Regions from separate parts of the Dorea amylophila genome, predicted to be linked through region 1. Evidence: riboswitches for the same ligand, from Rfam matches in the RefSeq annotation. Region 1 holds a riboswitch; the other holds the start of a gene.
The links. A riboswitch is a leader RNA that binds a small molecule or an ion and turns the genes downstream of it on or off. The one in region 1 is predicted to bind glycine.

Region 1 (9,502 bases):
TCACTGGAACGCCTTTCCAAGTTTTATTCCGTGTGTATCAAATGCCTTACGAATGAAATGGCAAATGCGTAACCGTAGTGGCCTTCACCGGGTTACACTTCCGGGCATTTTATTTATTAACATTCGCTGCCAGTCACGACTTGAATGAAACAATAGATAAGGATTATTGTGAATGTGGAATGCCGTTAGAAACAGTTAGAGAGTCAGAAGCACCGTTAAAGGAACGAAGCGAACGTGTTTGAGGCGAACGCCGAGTTTGAGCGTAGTTCCTTTGCTTTTAGGTGATTCTGACTCTCTTAGTGTTTCTTATGGTATGGAACCTGAACAAGAAGCCTTATCTATTGTTTCCTTCAAGGACTGAGAGGCCGCTTCTCCAGTTAATAAATTAAATCCCAAGCTTATTTTATATCAGAATATACGACTTTTCCTCCGCAGATCGTATATTTCACCTTACCGGTAAGTTCCTTTCCGGTAAATGGTGAGTTTGATGATTTGGAAGCATATTCTTTCGGGATCCATATTTCATCAGGGTCAAATATAACAAAGTCTGCATCTGCACCTTCCTGAATTGTTCCGTAAGGCAGATGGTATAGCTTTGCAGGGTTCACTGTCATTTTTTCCAGAAGTTGTATCATGGTCAGATATCCGGGCTTTACAAGGTTGGTGATACCGAGTGCAAGGGAGGTCTCGAGACCGATAATGCCGCTTGGGGCTTCTGTGATCGGTTTGGATTTTTCTTCTGTGCTGTGTGGGGCATGATCCGTAGCAATCAGGTCAATAGTTCCATCAGCGAGTCCTGCAATAATCTGCTGGCGGTCATTTTCCGTACGAAGCGGCGGATTCATCTTTGCCAGCGTGCCATGTTCCAAAACAGCGTCTTCTGTTAAGGAGAAGTGGTGCGGCGTTGCCTCAGCGTGTAATTTTGCTCCCAGTTTTTTGTATGTACGGATCAAATCAATCGATACACCGGAACTGATATGCTGGATTACAACATCTGCACCGGAACGGAGCGCCAGAAGACAGTCTCTTGCCACCAGTGCTTCTTCGGCAATGGATGGAGAACCGTAGATGCCGAGTGCATCGGATACTTTGCCATGATTGATTCCATTGTTGCGGATAAAAGCCGGGTCTTCTTCGTGAAGACTGATCGGAACGTTTAACTTTGCGGCATTTTTCATCGCCTGATAGCAGAACTCAGCATTCAGAAGAGGGATGCCGTCATCGGTAAATCCGCATGCCCCGGCTTCTTTTAATGCAAGCATGTCTACTTCGTCCCGGCCTTTTAATGAACGGGAGATTGCAGCAGCCTGGAAGATACGGATATCTTCTTTGGAAGCACGTGCAAGATTATCTTTTAGGGTGTCTGTATTGTCGACCGTAGGGGATGTATTCGCCATACAGATTACAGTAGTAAACCCGCCTTTTGCAGATGCCTTTGCTCCTGTATGGATATCTTCTTTATATGTAAATCCCGGATCACGGAAATGTACATGTGTATCGATGAGTCCCGGTCCGACAACGAGTCCTCCGGCTTCTAGAATCTCCTCGGAATCTTCTGAAATTTCAGGTGCGATTCTTGCAATTTTTCCGTTCTTCACCAGTATATCCATATGCTCGGACAGACCAGATGCAGGATCTACCACAAGTCCATGTTTGATGATCATGATAAATTTCCTCCTTAAAAATCTGATGTTAAAATACAGTAAATATTATAAATGTAGTATAATGTATTGGAAATGGGCTTGTCAATTAGGAGACATGGAACAGGAAAGCTGAATATATGAGAAATAAAAGGAGCACGTAGAACAGAAATGGGATTTAAACGTTTGGAAAAAAATTTGATCGATATTATAAAAGAAGAACAGGCAAAACTTGGATTTCGAAAAGAAGAGATCCGTTTGTATTATCCATTGATTTCCCTCAATCATTTCTTTGAGGCGGATGACGATGTGGATGAGATGCAGACACGTCTGGAACAGTTCCCGGAAGAAGTAAAGAAAAAACTCGGAGATATCTGTGTAACGCACAAAAAAGACAGATTCTGCCTGCATATTCCGGAACAGGGAAGTGTCTATGTACATGAACATATGGCAGAAAATGAATTCATCAAAAAGCTGGTGGAGCTGATGATGAATCACGGAATCAAAAAAGAAGATATCCTTGCGATATTTCAGAAAGAGGCAAAAGATATCAGGGTGGGAGATATGCACAACGGAGAATTTGACTTTTGGGTAAGATTTCCGGAAGAAAATGAGGACGAATACTATTACTGCTTTAAGGACGAAGGGTGTCATATGATCTATCACCGTTTTTTGCCGGAAGATTATGCAGATTTCGGATTCTGAAAGGCAGTCGGAAAAGAATAAAAATACAGATGCAGACAGGAATTATAATTATAACTTATAAATGCTGCCTGCATTTTTAATTATAAAATATCTTGCTATATGTAAAGATTCATGATAAGCTATCCTGCATCGTGCTAAAGCAAAGACGTGCTAAAGCGATTTGGCTGAGGATTTATTCTCAAAATAATGACAATTACTTTGACGAATTTGCTGCAATGCGATTACGTTATCATAAAAAACTCAGGAGAGTCTTTTCGTAATGAAATGAAAAGCGCCGAAGGTGTAAGCAGAAAACAGATCTGCAAATCTCTCAGGCAAAAGGATGGAGGAATGAATTATGGGAATTTTTGGACGTATTGACACTTTTATCACATGGTTTGACGGAGTCGTATGGGGACTTCCGTTAATCATCTTAATTCTGGTCACAGGAATTTTTCTGACTGTGCGCTTGGGCCTTCTTCAGGTAAGGTATCTTGGGAAAGCGTTAAAATTCATGGTGAAAAATGAAGAAGATGGACACGGAGAAGTAACTAGCTTTGGAGCTCTTTGTACCGCATTATCGGCAACAATCGGTACCGGTAATATCGTCGGTGTGGCAACTGCAATTTCTGCAGGTGGACCGGGAGCGTTATTCTGGATGATCCTGACAGCATTTTTAGGAATGGCAACAAAGTATTCAGAAGGTCTTCTGGCAGTAAAATACCGTACGATCGATGAAGACGGGCATGTACTTGGCGGACCATTCTATTACATTGAGAATGGAATGGGTGTAAAGTTCAGATGGCTTGCAAAGATATTTGCATTCTTTGGAGCAGGGGTTGGATTATTCGGAATCGGTACATTTACACAGGTGAATGGTATCTCATCTGCAGTCCGTAACTTTTTTTGATCCGAACATGGCACATACAGTAGCATTATTTGGAAATGATTATTCATGGGCAACTGTAATATCCTGTCTGGTACTGACGGTATGTGTCGGAATGGTTGTATTAGGTGGAATCAAGAGAATTGCAAAAGTATCTGAGATCGTCGTTCCGTTCATGGCGGTTCTGTATGTAGTATTGGCAGTCATTATCATGGTGACAAATATTACCGCAATTCCGGCAGCTATTGTAACAATTGTAAAATCAGCATTTACCGGAAGCGCACTGGCCGGTGGTGCAATGGGAAGTATGATCGTAGCAATGCAGAAAGGTATTGCCAGAGGAATCTTCTCGAATGAATCCGGACTTGGAAGCGCACCGATCGCAGCGGCTGCAGCACAGACCAAAGAACCTGCAAGACAGGGACTGGTGTCAATGACCGGTACATTTATTGATACGATCGTAATCTGTACGATGACAGGACTTTCTATTGTCATTACAGGAACATGGAATACGGGACTGGAAGGTGTGGAAATTACGACAGCGGCCTTCCAGAAGGGACTTCCGTTCCCGCCGGTTGTGGCATCCTTTGCATTGATGATTTGTCTGGTATTTTTTGCATTTACAACGATTCTTGGATGGGATTATTACGGAGAACGATGCCTGGAATATCTGTTTAATAAGAATATGAAAGCTGTAAGAGCGTATAGATGGCTTTATATTATATGTGTATTCATCGGACCATATATGACGGTTGCGGCAGTATGGAATATCGCAGATATCTTCAATGCATTGATGGCAATCCCGAATCTGATAGCCTTGCTTGCACTCAGCAAAGTCATAGTAAAAGAAACGAAAGCGTTTACGGAAAAACTGAATGTGGAAGAGAAGAATCAGAGAATTCTCAAAGGAATGAATGCAGAGAATGTATAATAGAATATAAGTTCTGTAGAGCATATGGTGATAAAATACAGGGATTTTGGTATAAGAAGCAGAATCCCTGTATTTATTTTTGTCCTCTTATTTTGATAGAAAAATTATGCTGGATGCAGAATTTATAAAAGGTCATACTTTTCTTTAAAAGTCCGTATTATTTCTAAAATAAAACAAAATACATACAATGTTTGTGTAAATTTGTGCAAAATGTGTTAAAATGTAAGAAAACAAAGGACAGGTGCAAAAATGAAGAAACAAAAGAAAGATCCATTGCATAAAAGCTTCGGTTATGCATTTGCCGGAATATTTGCAGTGGTAACGAAGGAACGGAATATGAAGATTCATTGTGTGGCAATGGTTTGTGTGGTGATCGCAGGATTCGTATTTCATATTACACCGGTAGAGTGGTGTATCTGCCTGACATTGTTTGGTCTGATCATGGCATTGGAAATGGTGAATACGGCAGTGGAAGCAGTGGTCGATCTGGTCACGAAAGAGAGAATGCCGCTTGCAAAGCTTGCCAAAGATGCGGCGGCCGGAGCAGTACTGATCGCAGCAATCATGGCAGCAATTGCAGGGATGATCATATTTATTCCAAAGCTTTTGGAAAGCCTGTCTATATAGACATCGAAAGGAGAACGACCTATGGAAAAATTAGGAAGCGGATTAAAGAAAGTATTACTTGCAGGAATCGGAGCAGTTGCAGTCACAGGAGAGAAATCAAAAGAACTTCTGGATGAGATGGTGAAAAAGGGTGAGCTGACTGTTGAACAGGGCAAAGCACTGAATGAAGAACTTAAGCATAACATCAAGTCGACAGTAAAAGAAAAAGTGAATGTAAAAGTAAAAACATCTTCACCGGAAGAACTGGATGAGCTTTTGGATAAGATGACTCCGGAACAGATGGCATTGTTGAAACAGAGAATTGATGAGATGGAGAAAAAACAGGAAGAATTTGAAGCTGCAGAGACGGTAGAAGATGTGGCAGACGAATCCGTATGCGAAGATGCGGCAGAGAAAGCAGCGGAAGAAGAGACAGCTGAGAACGAAGACATTTAAAGAGGAACAGGTTCATGAGTAAGGGAGAATCCAAAGAATACCGTACCAGGTTAAAGGAGATTACATCCGTACTTCATAAATATGGAATCACCAGGGGAATTACGCCTCAGAAACTCCGGATGATACTGGAGGATCTGGGGCCTACTTATATTAAAATCGGTCAGATTATGTCACTGCATTCAGACATTTTACCGAAAAGGTATTGTGATGAACTGATGTGTCTGCGTTCAGAAGTAACTCCGATGGAATTTCCGGAAGTAAAAGAAGTAATCGAACAGGCATATGGTTGTCCGTGGAATGAAATATTTGCATTTATTTCCGATACACCACTGGGATCAGCATCCATTGCACAGGTCCACAGAGCAGAACTGCTCAGCGGTGAACAGGTTGTTATCAAGGTTCAGCGAACAGGTATTTATGAAATTATGGCAAGAGATATCGGACTCCTTCGGAAGGCAGTAAAGCTGATGCCGCCGATCAGTCTGAAAGGAATGGCTGACTTCGACCAGGTACTGGATGAACTTTGGAATGTGACACGGGAAGAGATGAATTTTCTCACCGAAGCATCGAATATGGAAGAGTTTGCCAGACGGAATGCGGATGTCGTATATGTAAGAACACCGAAACTATATCAGGAATATACAACCATGCATGTGCTGGTCATGGAATACATCGAAGGGCCTGCAATCGATGATAAAGAGAAACTTCTGGCAGGCGGATACGATCTGGAAGAGATCGGGATCAAGCTGATCGATAATTATATCAAACAGGTGATGGAAGACGGTTTCTTCCATGCAGATCCCCACCCGGGAAATGTAAAGATCCAGGATGGCAAGATTGTATGGATCGATATGGGAATGATGGGAAGACTGACCGAACGGGATAAAGAACTGATCGGAAAAGCAATCCGCGGCATTGCAGAAAATGATATCGGCATGATCCAGGAAGCAGTCATGGCACTGGGTGAATTTAAAGAGAAACCAGATCAGAGCGTATTGTATGAAGATATCAGTGAACTGATGTCGAAGTATGGGTCCTTAGATATGGGAGAGATCGATGTTGCAGAAGTGATGATGGATCTTATGGAAGTGATGAAGGAAAATAAGATCCGTATGCCGCATGGTCTGACGATGCTGGCAAGAGGATTGACTAACATGGAAGGCGTGCTTGCAGACATTGCTCCACGGATCAATATGATCGAGATCGCATCCAGACATATTTCAGAGAGTATGTGGAAAGATCTGGATTGGAAAAAAGAATTAAAACATGCAGGAAAGAATCTTTACCGTTCGATGCATAAAGCAGTAGAAGTCCCGGGACTTGCAGCGGATGCACTGCATGGTCTGATGAAAGGTCAGACAAGAGTCAACCTGGATCTGCATGCATCCAACGATCTGGCACAGTTACTGAGACGTCTGGTGCGGAATGTGGTAATGGGATTGTGGGTGATGGCATTGCTGATCAGTTCAAGCATTATCTGCACTACCAATATGAGCCCGAAGATCTGCGGGATCCCGGCAATTGGTGCGATTGGGTATTTATTTGCATTTGCGATTGTGATGTATGTGCTTATTAAGCATATTCTTTCCAAATGAATTTGAGATTTATTCTCGGTTTTATGGGCAAATATGCCGACAAAATGATACGAGAATCTGTATTTGTACCAAAAAATGAACAAAATAACAGTCGGAATCGCTAGACTTTTGATGATACAGGAGATATAATAAAACCATACACGTCAATATATGATTTGTACTATTATCAAGGAGGAACAACGAAAATGGCAAGAAAAATGAAGACCATGGATGGTAACCAGGCCGCAGCTCATGCTTCATATGCATATACAGAAGTTGCAGCAATTTACCCTATTACACCATCATCCGTTATGCCGGAACATGTAGATGAATGGGCTACAGAAGGAAGAAAGAACATATTTGGACAGACTGTTCAGGTAACAGAGATGCAGTCAGAAGCTGGTGCTGCAGGAGCAGTACACGGATCTCTTTCTGCTGGTGCTCTGACAACAACATTTACAGCATCACAGGGACTTCTGTTAATGATTCCTAACTTATATAAAGTAGCAGGAGAACAGCTTCCTGGAGTATTTAACGTATCCGCTCGTGCGCTTGCAAGCCATGCACTGAATATCTTCGGAGATCACTCTGATGTTTACGCCTGTCGTCAGACTGGTGCAGCAATGCTTTGCGAATCCAGCGTACAGGAAGTTATGGACTTAACACCAGTTGCACACTGCGCAGCATTAAAAGGAAAACTTCCATTTATCAACTTCTTCGATGGATTCCGTACATCACACGAGATTCAGAAGATTGAGACATGGGATTACGAAGATCTGAAAGATCTGGTAGATATGGACGCAATCGATGCATTCAGAAATCATGCACTGAATCCAAATCACCCATGCCAGAGAGGTTCAGCTCAGAACCCGGATATCTTCTTCCAGGCAAGAGAAGCATGTAACCCATACTACGATGCTATGCCGGCTATCGTACAGGAGTACATGGACAAAGTTAACGAGAAGATCGGAACAGATTACAAACTCTTCAACTACTACGGAGCAGCAGACGCAGAGAAAGTTATCATTGCTATGGGTTCTGTATGTGACACAATCGAAGAGACAATCGATTACTTAACAGCAGCTGGGGAAAAAGTTGGTGTTGTTAAGGTTCGTCTTTACAGACCATTCTGTGCACAGGCATTAATTGATGCAATTCCTGACACAGTAAAATACATCAACGTACTTGACAGAACAAAAGAACCAGGAGCTCAGGGAGAGCCATTATTCCTGGATGTTGTTTCTGCATTAAAGGGATCTAAGTTCGACGCAGTACCGGTTAACGGCGGACGTTACGGATTAGGATCTAAAGATACAACACCTGCACAGATCGTTGCAGTATTTAACAACGCAGACAAAGAAAGATTCACAATCGGTATCAACGATGATGTTACAAATCTTTCACTTGAAGTTGGTGCACCACTGGTTACAACACCAGAAGGAACAATCAACTGTAAGTTCTGGGGACTTGGAGCTGACGGTACTGTAGGAGCTAACAAGAACTCTATCAAGATCATCGGTGACAATACTGACATGTATGCACAGGCTTACTTCGACTATGACTCTAAGAAGTCTGGTGGTGTTACAATGTCTCACCTGCGTTTCGGTAAGAAGCCAATCAAATCTACTTACCTGATCCACAAGGCTAACTTTGTAGCATGTCACAACCCATCTTATGTAAACAAATACAACATGGTTCAGGAATTAGTTGACGGAGGAACATTCCTTCTGAACTGCTCTTGGGACATGGAAGGTCTTGAGAAACATTTACCAGGACAGGTAAAAGCATTCATCGCTGATCACAACATCAAGTTCTACACAATTGATGGTATTAAGATCGGTAAAGAGATCGGACTTGGCGGACGTATCAATACAGTCCTTCAGTCAGCATTCTTCAAACTGGCATCTATCATTCCGGAAGAAGAAGCAATCGATCTGATGAAGAAAGCTGCAAAAGCTACTTACGGAAGAAAAGGTGACAAGATCGTACAGATGAACTACGATGCTATCGATGCCGGTGCTAAACAGGTAGTTGAGATCGAAGTTCCGGAATCTTGGAAATCTTGTGAAGACGAAGGATTATTCACACCAGAAGTTAAGGGTGGAAAAGACGATGTTGTAGCATTCGTTAAGAACATCCAGTCTAAGGTTAATGCTCAGGAAGGAAATACTCTGCCAGTATCTACATTTACTGACTATGCAGATGGATCTACACCATCAGGTAGTGCAGCATATGAGAAACGTGGTATCGCAGTAGATATCCCTGTATGGCAGTCAGAAAACTGTATCCAGTGTAACCGTTGTGCATACGTTTGCCCACATGCAGTTATCCGTCCGGTAGCACTTACAGAGGATGAACTTGCAAAAGCTCCAGAAGGAACAAAAGCAATCGATATGATCGGTATGCCGGGAATGAAATTCACTATGACTGTATCAGCATATGACTGTACAGGATGTGGATCTTGTGTAAATGTATGTCCAGGTAAGAAGGGTGAAAAAGCTCTTGTTATGGCAAACATGGAAGAAAATGCAGCAGAGCAGGATATCTTTGATTTCGGACGTGAGATCGAGGTTAAACCAGAAGTTGTTGCTAAATTCAAACCAGAGACAGTTAAGGGAAGCCAGTTCAAACAGCCATTACTTGAGTTCTCAGGAGCTTGTGCAGGTTGTGGAGAAACACCTTATGCAAAACTGATCACACAGTTATTCGGTGACAGAATGTACAT
Region 2 (10,110 bases), on a different contig from region 1:
TGCTGTGTGGCAATATCCCGGATCATGTCAGCATTTTTTTCATAGCTGTCCAGAAGGGAAGACAGAATGCTCTGGTTAATGCCATTGGAAACAATGGTAAGGGAAGGAACCGACTTCACGTAATAGATGCCGGATATTTCCTCCCGCCGGAGCGATTTTTTGGCAGCTTTTTCTGTCTTGTAAGAATGGATATCGATCATGTCCTGATCCGTTTCATTCAGAAATGTCAGGAAAGATGCTGCATTTGCGGAACTGCTGTCTACTGTGACGATGGCAACAGGAACCGGTTCCCAGTCAGTCTCTCCGGTTCCTGCAAGACCGGTATTTCCAAAGGACACATAGAACAGGGTTCCAAGGATGAGCGGAAATGCGAGAGCCCAGAACATGATAGAGCGGGAACGTATTGTCTGTAAGAACTGATATTTTAATAAATGTAACATAAAGTGTCCCTCCTTTAATCCCTGAGTTCTTTTCCTGTGATCTCAAGGAAGACATCATTGAGAGTCGGAAGCTCGGAGAAGACGCGTCCGAATGGAATGTCCTGTTCCTGCAGGTAATTCAGTACCCGGATCAGATTGTGTTTTGCACCGCTGCAGCGTAGGATCATTGTCTGATCTTGGTATGATAAGTCAAATACATGCGAAAGGGAGCGGATATCTGCCAGGTTGTTTTTCGTTAACGCAACCGCTTCGATCGTGATCGTCTCACCGGTCTTGATCATTTTTTTTAGTTCTTCGGTTGTGCCGGAAGCAAGTACACGGCCATGATCAATGATCGCGATACGGGTACAGATCTGTTCGACCTCTTCCATGTAGTGGGAAGTGTAGATAATAGTTGATCCCTGGCGGTTGAGCTCTACGATTCCTTCCAGAATCTTATTACGGCTCTGAGGATCTACAGCAACGGTCGGTTCATCCATGATGATGAGTCTGGGCTTATGGACAATGCCGCATGCGATATTCAGTCTTCGTAGAAGTCCGCCGGAGAGTTTCTTCGGGCGCATCTTACGGAAATCGGACAGACCGGTAAATGCGATGGCCTCTTCCACGAGTTCTTTTCGTTTTTGTTTGTCTTTGATATAGAGTCCGCAGAAATAATCGATGTTTTCATAGACGGACATCTGCTCGAAGACGGCAACGTTCTGCATGACAACACCGATATCCTGCTTGATATCGTAGCTGTCCGGCTTCATATCCTTTCCAAAGATCGTGATCGTTCCTTTGTCATATTTTAACAGTGCGAGCAAGCAGTTGATGGCGGTGGTTTTACCGGAACCGTTTGGTCCGAGCAGTCCAAAGATCTCACCTTCTTCGATGTCGAGTGACAGGTGGTCAAGCGCTAACAGATCACCGTAACGTTTTACCAGATTTTCTATATGTACAAGCATAAGATTCCCTCCTTGATGATTTGTTACTTGTAGTATAGCGGATGGCTGATTATAATGGTAGTGTCACCGGTCATAAATTGAATGTGACAAATGTAATATAGGAGAAAAGAATGAGAAAGATAACAGATGAAGGATTTTTGTTCCTTTACGGAGCAGGACTTCTGGTAACAGCGGAAACAGGGATTCCGGCGGTTATCACTATTCTGTTTGCGTGTATCTATACCTGTGTGAATCTGGTAGGGAAAGAAAAGTATCTGCATTACATTATGACGATTGCTTTCGTGGCAGCTGGAATTGTTTTTAAAGAAATGTGGATGTTTCTTCCGGTAGTTTTATATAATATGCTATGCTTTTATTCTCCGGTTTATATAGGGGTTGGTGGTATAATCGTGGCCTGTGAGGCGCCGGCGTTCCGGGAATATTACGGGCTGGAAAAAGAGATGCTTATTGTTGCCGGACTGGCAGCAGCAGTTCTGTTATATGGACGGACCAGGAGGCTAAATGAATTGGAGCAGGAATATAAAAGGGCCAGAGATGACAGCAGAGAACTGACACTGATGCTGGAAAAGAAGAATCAGGATCTGCTGGAAAAGCAGGACACAGAAGTATATCTGGCCACACTGAAAGAACGGAATCGTATCGCCAGAGAGATCCATGACAATGTGGGACATATGCTGTCGCGATCCATCCTGATGGTGGGAGCGTTAAAGACTGTTAATCAGGCTGAGAATCTGAAAGTCCCGATGGAGCAGCTGGATCAGACGCTGAACGAAGCCATGACGAATGTAAGACAGAGCGTGCATGATCTGCATGATGAGTCGGTAAATTTAAAAGAAGTGATGGAATCGCTGGCAGAAGAATTCCGTTTTTGTCCGGTACAGCTTACTTATGATATGGGATATGATATTCCAAAAGAGATCAAATACAGCTTTATAGCCATTACGAAAGAGGCACTGAATAACGTGATGCGCCACAGCAATGCAAATGAGGTGAAGATTTTGGCAAGAGAACATCCCGGACTATATCAGCTGATCATAGAAGATAATGGAACGTTAGATGAGCGGATCCGGCCAAACGGAGACCGAGAAGAATATGCAGAGAAGGAAAGTGCTGGAAAGACCGGAAACACTCGAAAAACAGAAAACACAGAATGCAGCGGAATCGGAATCAAGAATATGAAAAAACGTGTCCGCATACTGGGCGGAACCATACAGATTCAGAAAGAAAATGGCTTCCGGATATTTATTACGGTTCCAAAAAATGAGGGGAAAAGATGAAGATAGTAATTGTAGATGATGATATCCTGGTGTCCAGTGCGTTAAAGACAATCCTGGAAGCAGGAGGAGAAGTAGAAGTAACCGGCACCGGACAGGATGGAAAAGATGCCGTCCGGTTATATGATGAACTGCTGCCGGATGTTCTTCTGATGGACATCCGTATGAAGGACATGAACGGTCTGGATGCCGCAGAACAGATTTTGAAAAGGCATACGGATGCAAAGATTCTTTTGCTTACCACGTTTTCCGATGATGCGTACATCGTAAAAGCATTAAAATATGGTGTGAAAGGATATCTGATAAAACAGGATTACGGCAGTATCCTTCCGGCATTGCAGGCGGTGCAAATGAATCAGACCGTATTCGGAACTGAGATTATGTCCAGAATCCCGGGATTGCTTCAGAAAGAGCAGAAAGAAAAAGAGCAGACATTTGACTGGAACAGTTACGGAATCGGAGAACGGGAACTGGAGATCACAGCACTGGTTGCTGAGGGACTCAGTAACAAAGAGATATCGGAGAAAGTCTGCTTAAGCGAAGGAACGGTCCGGAATTATATCAGCAATGTGCTCGAGAAACTGGAATTAAGAGATCGGACACAGCTTGCGGTGTATTATCTGCAGAGAGGAAGAAAATGTGATAAGAATAAATAGGAGCAGAGAAAAAATAAATGGAAGAAAAAAGTAAATATACAAAAACAATCAACTGGAAGCAATTCTACCGGAATGTATTCGCTCTGGTCATCCCGATCGCAATCCAGAATCTGATCAATGTAGGAGTCACGGCAACGGATGTGATCATGCTCGGAAAAGTCGGAGAGAAAGTATTATCCGGTGCATCTCTTGCAGGACAGATCCAGTATATAATGACACTGATCTTTTACGGAGTGACTTCCGGAGCAACCGTTCTGACGGCGCAGTACTGGGGAAAGAAAGATACCAGAACGATAGAGAAAGTTCTGGGTATGGGATTAAGTGCCGGACTTATCGTTGCAGTAGTATTCGCAGCAGCAGCCCTTGGCATGCCGGAGACACTGATGCGGATCTATACCTCTGATCCGGAAGTTATTGCAGAAGGAGTAAAGTATTTAAGAATCGTAGGATTTTCTTATGTGTTCATGGCGGTGACACAGGTGTATCTGAATATTATGCGCAGTATCGAGAGGGTAATGGTGGCTACATTTATTTATCTGATTTCATTGCTGATGAATATTGTGGTAAATGCGGTCCTGATCTTCGGACTATTTGGATTCCCGGTAATGGGAGTAAGGGGTGCGGCAATCGGTACGCTGTGTGCCAGAGCAGCCGAGACAGTGATGGTTCTCGTTTATGCCATCTTCCGAAATAAAGTAGTAAGGATTCGGCTTAAAGATATGGTGAAGATCGATAAGGTTCTGTTAAAAGATTTCGCAGTTTATTCTATGCCGGTGGTATTAAATGAACTGATGTGGGGACTGGGAACGTCGGCGAATACGGCGGTGATCGGGCATCTTGGAAGCGCAGCAGTGGCAGCCAACTCGGTGGCGCAGGTGGCAAGACAGCTTGCAACAGTCGTAACATTCGGGATTTCCCATGCAACGGCGATCTATCTCGGCAAGACGATCGGGGAAGGCAAGATGGAACTGGCAAAGGCATACGGAAAACGTTTCGTGTGGTTAAGTCTGATTCTTGGAATCCTGGGTGGTGTGCTGATACTGATCTCGGCACCAATCGCCAATGCGAATCTGGCACTGACCGGACCGGCAAAGAATTACTTAAGTTTCATGTTCTTCGTTATGTCGTATTTTACTGTGGCACAGGCATTTAATACCACAATGGTAGTGGGGGTATTCCGTGCAGGCGGGGATACGAAATTCGGATTGATCATGGATGTATCGACGATGTGGGGATTCTCCATTTTACTCGGGGCAGTGGCGGCATTTATTTTGCATGCCAGTGTGCCGGTCGTATATGTTATACTGATGAGTGATGAACTGATCAAAGTACCGATTACTTTAAAGCGGTATTTGACATACAAGTGGCTGAGAGATGTCACAAGGGAACAAAAAGAACTGGAGGAAATGTAAAATGATCGTATTAAGCAAGGAGCAGATCGAAAAAATGGTCGATCCGGATCAGATGATGGATCAGATCGAAGAGGCATACCGGATCTATGGATCAGGTGAGTTCTATATGCCGCCAAGACCGACGGTAGAACATGAAAATAAGCAGCTCATGTATATGCCATGTTACACAAAGGATATCATAGGGACAAAGATCCTGTCGATCTTCCCGGAGAATTCTAAACTGGGATTGCCGTCGATAGATGGTATCGTGTTACTGAATGATTATACGACAGGCGCGCCGCTTGCTGTTATGGACGGGCAGTCGGTAACCGCATGGAGAACCGGAGCTGTCGGTGGTGTGGGAATCCGCCATCTGTCAAGAAAGGACTGCCATACGGTTGGAATCATCGGAGCAGGAATGCAGGGATTCCATCAGGCTGTGTATGCATGTGCGGCAAGAGATATCCATACCGTATATGTGTTCAACCACAGTGACCGTGATCTGACAGATTATCTGGAAAGACTGAAAAAAGTTATTGATAAGGAAGACGTAAAGGTAGTACAATGTAAAGCAGTGGAAGAGCTTGTACGAAACAGTGATATCATCTGTACAACAACTCCTTCTACCACACCTGTTCTTCCGGATGACAAAGAACTTCTGAGAGGAAAATGCATCATTGCGATCGGCTCTTATATGCCGGAGATGAGGGAAATCCCGGATGCAGTACTGGATCTGGTGGACAATGTATACATTGAACTGCCATACGCATGTGAGGAAAGCGGAGATCTAAGCCAGCCCCTGGCAAGTGGAAAACTTACAAAAGACCGCATAAAACTGATGCATGAATATCTCGTATCGGGGGAAAAAGAGATCAAAGAAGGTCAGACAACATATTTCAAATCGGTTGGAATGGGATTATTTGATGTGTGTATTGCACAGAAATTATATGAAGTAGCAAAGGAGAAATAACATTATGAAAATCGTAGCAACAGAAAAAGCACCAAAGGCACTTGGACCATACTCACAAGGATATGTACACAACGGAGTACTGTATACAGCAGGACAGATCGCAATCAATCCGGAAGTGAATGATGTAGAAGCAACTACAATTGAAGCACAGACAGAGCAGGTATGCAAGAACTTAGGAGAGGTCTTAAAAGAAGCTGGAACATCATTTGACAAGGTATTAAAGACAACATGCTTTCTTGCAGATATGAGTGACTTTGCAGCATTCAACGAAGTATATGGAAAATACTTTACATCAAAACCGGCAAGAAGCTGTGTTGCAGTAAAGACACTTCCAAAGGGAGTTCTGTGTGAAGTAGAACTTATTGCGGCTGTAGAGGAGTAAGACAAATGGCAGAAGAACAAAAAACAGGCTGCAGTCCGTCCGATTGTGCGGGCTGTTCCCATGCAGGTGAATGCGGAAGCAAACCGCAGAGTCTGATCAAACCGGAAAATAAAAAATCACACATCAACCATGTGATCGCAGTTGTCAGCGGAAAAGGCGGTGTTGGAAAATCTATGGTTACCGCATCGCTTGCAAGGCTGATGAGAGAACAGGGATTTTCTGTAGGTATCATGGACGCAGATATCACAGGTCCATCCATTCCGAAGATGTATGGAATCCATGAAAAAGCAAAAGGGGATGGAGAAAATATTTTCCCATGTGAGGCAAAGGATGGAACGAAGATCATGTCCATCAACCTTTTACTTCCGGAAGAAGATGCTCCGGTTATCTGGAGAGGTCCGGTCATTTCAGGTGTTGTCACACAGTTCTGGACAGATGTTGCATGGGGAGAACTGGATTATCTCTTCGTAGACATGCCGCCGGGAACCGGTGATGTACCGCTTACCGTATTCCAGTCCCTTCCGGTAGAAGGCATCGTGATCGTAACTTCTCCGCAGGATCTGGTACGCATGATCGTAAAGAAAGCTTACAACATGGCAGGACAGATGGATATCCCGGTACTCGGAATCGTGGAGAACTACAGTTATCTGGAATGTCCGGACTGCGGACGTAAGATCTCCGTATTCGGCGAGAGCCACATCGACGAAGTGGCAGAAGAACTCGGCGTTCCGGTCATCGGTAAGATGCCGATCGATGCAAGTCTTGCAGAGGCAGTGGAGAATGAGAACTTTGCAGAAGTAAGCAATGATTATCTTGCGGAAGCAGTGAATAAACTTTAGAAGATACCATTTTTGTGATAAAAAATTAACTTATGGATTTAATGTTGACTTAGAGAAGATAACCTGTTATGCTAATTGCATAGTTGATGGATGAATTTGTGAGATACCTATGTACAAAGTGCATAAATGAGAAAGTGGAGATAGCACGCAGCATAGGAGCCGAAGGGGCATGCAGAAACTCTCAGGTAAAATGGAACGAATTCGGACGACGCTCTGGAGAACAATAAGAATTGTACCGAAGAAGTAATCTTTCAGGTAAAAGGACAGAGGCAGACAAAAAACACTTTTGAAAAGAAAGTATTTTTTGCCTGCTTTTTTAGTGCTCAAAATGGGGAATGGGCATGAAAAGCAGGCAGATTCCGAAGGAGGTAAAACAAAAATGAACAGAATCGAAGATGTAACAAATTACATCACAGAATGTGACAAAGAAGTTGGGGAAGCACTTTCATTAGAGCTTGGCAGACAGAGAAGAAATCTGGAACTGATCGCATCTGAAAATATTGTAAGCCCGGCAGTGATGCTGGCAATGGGAACCGTACCGACCAATAAGTATGCAGAAGGTTATCCGGGAAAAAGATATTACGGCGGATGCGAAGATGTAGACATTCTGGAGAATCTGGCAATTGAAAGAGCAAAAGAATTATTTGGATGTGAGCATGTATGTGTACAGCCGCATTCCGGAGCCAATGCCAATACTGCAGTGTATCAGGCACTTCTCGAACCAGGCGATACCGTTATGGGTCTGAACCTTGCACATGGCGGACACCTGACACATGGTTCACCGGTGAATTTATCCGGAATCTTATATCATTTCGTACCATATAATGTGAACGACGATGGATATCTGGATTACGATGAGATCCGTAAGATCGCACAGGAATGCAAACCAAAGATGATCGTTGCAGGCGCATCTGCATATCCGAGAGAGATCCGGTTTGATATCTTTGAAGATATCGCAAAGGAGGTAGGAGCATATCTGTTTGTAGATATGGCACACATTGCAGGACTTGTGGCAGCTGGACTGCACCAGAGTCCGGTTCCATACGCAGATGTTGTAACCACGACCACGCATAAGACGCTCAGAGGTCCGAGAGGCGGTATGATCATGTGTAAAGAGAAATACGCAAAAGCGATCAACAAAGCCATTTTCCCTGGAACACAGGGAGGACCACTAATGCATATTATTGCTGCAAAGGCCATCTGTTTCGGAGAAGCTTTAAAACCGGAGTTCAAAGAATATCAGCAGCAGGTGATCAAAAATGCGAAAGCACTTGCACAGGCAATGATCGACGAAGGATTCAATCTGGTAAGTGGCGGAACAGACAATCATCTGATGTTAGTGGATCTGCAGAATATGAATATCACAGGAAAAGAGCTGCAGAACAGACTGGATGAAGTCTATATCACAGTTAATAAAAATGCAGTGCCGAACGATCCGGCCAGCCCGTTTGTGACAAGCGGAATCCGTATCGGAACACCGGCAGTGACAACGAGAGGTCTGAAAGAAGAAGATATGAAGACCATCGCAAAACTGATCAAGATGACGGTTACAGATTTTGATACAAAAGCAGATGAGATCCGTGAAGCAGTAAATGAAATCTGTGGTAAGTATCCACTTTACAACTAGGAGGTGTTGGCAATGGAATTAAAGACTCCACTTTATGATGCGCATGTAAAAGCCGGTGGAAAGATTGTAGAATTTGGGGGATATCTTCTTCCGGTACAGTATGAAACAGGTGTGATCAAAGAACATATGGCAGTACGTACACAGGCAGGACTTTTTGATGTCTCACATATGGGAGAAGTATTATGTGAAGGGAAAGATGCACTGGCGAATCTGAATCAGATCCTGACGAATGATTTTACCAATATGGTAGACGGACAGGCAAGATACAGCCCGATGTGTAATGAACACGGCGGGACAGTGGATGACCTGATCGTATATAAGAAATCGGATGAACACTACTTTATCGTTGTAAACGCAGCAAATAAAGACAAAGATTATCAGTGGATGTTACGTCATCAGTTTGGCAAAGTAACATTCAAAGATGTATCATCTGAGTATGCACAGCTTGCACTGCAGGGACCGAAAGCAATGGAGATCCTTAAGAAGCTGACCGCAGAAGAGAATATTCCGGAGAAATATTATCATGCAGTATTCGATGCTGAAGTTGCCGGAATCCCATGTATCGTTTCCAAGACAGGATACACAGGTGAAGATGGCGTGGAACTGTATCTGGCAAGTGAGAAAGCAGAAGAAATGTGGAATACACTGTTAGAAGCAGGAAAAGAAGAAGGACTGATTCCTTGCGGACTGGGTGCAAGAGATACACTTCGTATGGAAGCAGCGATGCCGTTATACGGACACGAGATGAACGATGACATCACTCCACTGGAGACGGGACTTAAATTCGCAGTGAAGATGGCAAAGAATGATTTTATTGGGAAATCAGCTTTAGAGGAGAAGGGGACTCCATCCATCAAACGAATCGGTCTTAAAGTAACGGGAAGAGGAATCATCCGTGAACATCAGGATGTATACGTAGGCGATAAGAAAATCGGACATACAACAAGTGGAACACATTGTCCGTATCTTGGATATCCAATCGCAATGGCACTCGTTGATGCTGATTCTGTAGAAATTGGGGATACAGTAGAGGCAGATGTGCGAGGAAGAAGAGTGGCAGCAGAGGTGGTTGCACTTCCGTTTTATAAAAGAGAAAAATAAAAAGATATAATAAAAAGATATAAAGGAGAATAATATCATGATTTTAAAAGAAGAATTAAAATATTCAAAATCACACGAATGGATAGCATTAGACGGAGATACAGCAGTTGTAGGATTGACAGATTATGCACAGTCAGAACTTGGAGATCTAGTATTTGTTAACCTTCCGGAAGTAGGAGATACCGTAGAAGCAGGAGAAGTATTCGGAGACGTAGAATCTGTGAAAGCAGTATCCGATGTCTATTCACCGGTAACGGGAGAAGTAACGGAGATTAACGAAGAACTCTTAGATTCACCGGAACTGATCAATGACGATGCTTATGAAGCATGGTTCATCAAAGTAAAAGATGTATCAGCAACAGAAGAACTCTTAACTGCAGAAGAATACAAAGCATTTGTGGAAAGCGAGCAGGAATAAACCCAAGTCATTGAAAAAGGCGGTGAAAAAGCGATGGGAAGCTATGTACCGAATACGTTAGAAGA

Region 2: linked by a shared signal. The riboswitch ahead of OCV72_RS01930 (serine hydroxymethyltransferase) and the one ahead of OCV72_RS16810 (alanine/glycine:cation symporter family protein) in region 1 are both predicted to bind glycine.

The regions. Positions count from the first base shown of each region.
Region 1 covers NZ_JAOQJW010000014.1:50,574-60,075, forward strand. The annotation lists gene OCV72_RS10020 (dihydroorotase) at 399-1,664, opposite strand; gene OCV72_RS10025 (DUF3877 family protein) at 1,812-2,345, shown strand; glycine riboswitch at 2,577-2,681, shown strand; partial or broken gene OCV72_RS16810 (alanine/glycine:cation symporter family protein) at 2,683-4,141, shown strand; gene OCV72_RS10035 (diacylglycerol kinase) at 4,391-4,768, shown strand; gene OCV72_RS10040 (phasin family protein) at 4,790-5,203, shown strand; gene OCV72_RS10045 (ABC1 kinase family protein) at 5,218-6,798, shown strand; gene nifJ (pyruvate:ferredoxin (flavodoxin) oxidoreductase) at 6,984-9,502, shown strand, end outside.
Region 2 covers NZ_JAOQJW010000002.1:172,339-182,448, forward strand. The annotation lists gene OCV72_RS01890 (ABC transporter permease) at 1-440, opposite strand, end outside; gene OCV72_RS01895 (ABC transporter ATP-binding protein) at 455-1,387, opposite strand; gene OCV72_RS01900 (sensor histidine kinase) at 1,498-2,664, shown strand; gene OCV72_RS01905 (response regulator transcription factor) at 2,661-3,317, shown strand; gene OCV72_RS01910 (MATE family efflux transporter) at 3,335-4,729, shown strand; gene OCV72_RS01915 (ornithine cyclodeaminase family protein) at 4,731-5,678, shown strand; gene OCV72_RS01920 (RidA family protein) at 5,683-6,060, shown strand; gene OCV72_RS01925 (Mrp/NBP35 family ATP-binding protein) at 6,066-6,899, shown strand; glycine riboswitch at 7,103-7,176, shown strand; gene OCV72_RS01930 (serine hydroxymethyltransferase) at 7,279-8,526, shown strand; gene gcvT (glycine cleavage system aminomethyltransferase GcvT) at 8,539-9,627, shown strand; gene gcvH (glycine cleavage system protein GcvH) at 9,665-10,045, shown strand; gene gcvPA (aminomethyl-transferring glycine dehydrogenase subunit GcvPA) at 10,079-10,110, shown strand, end outside.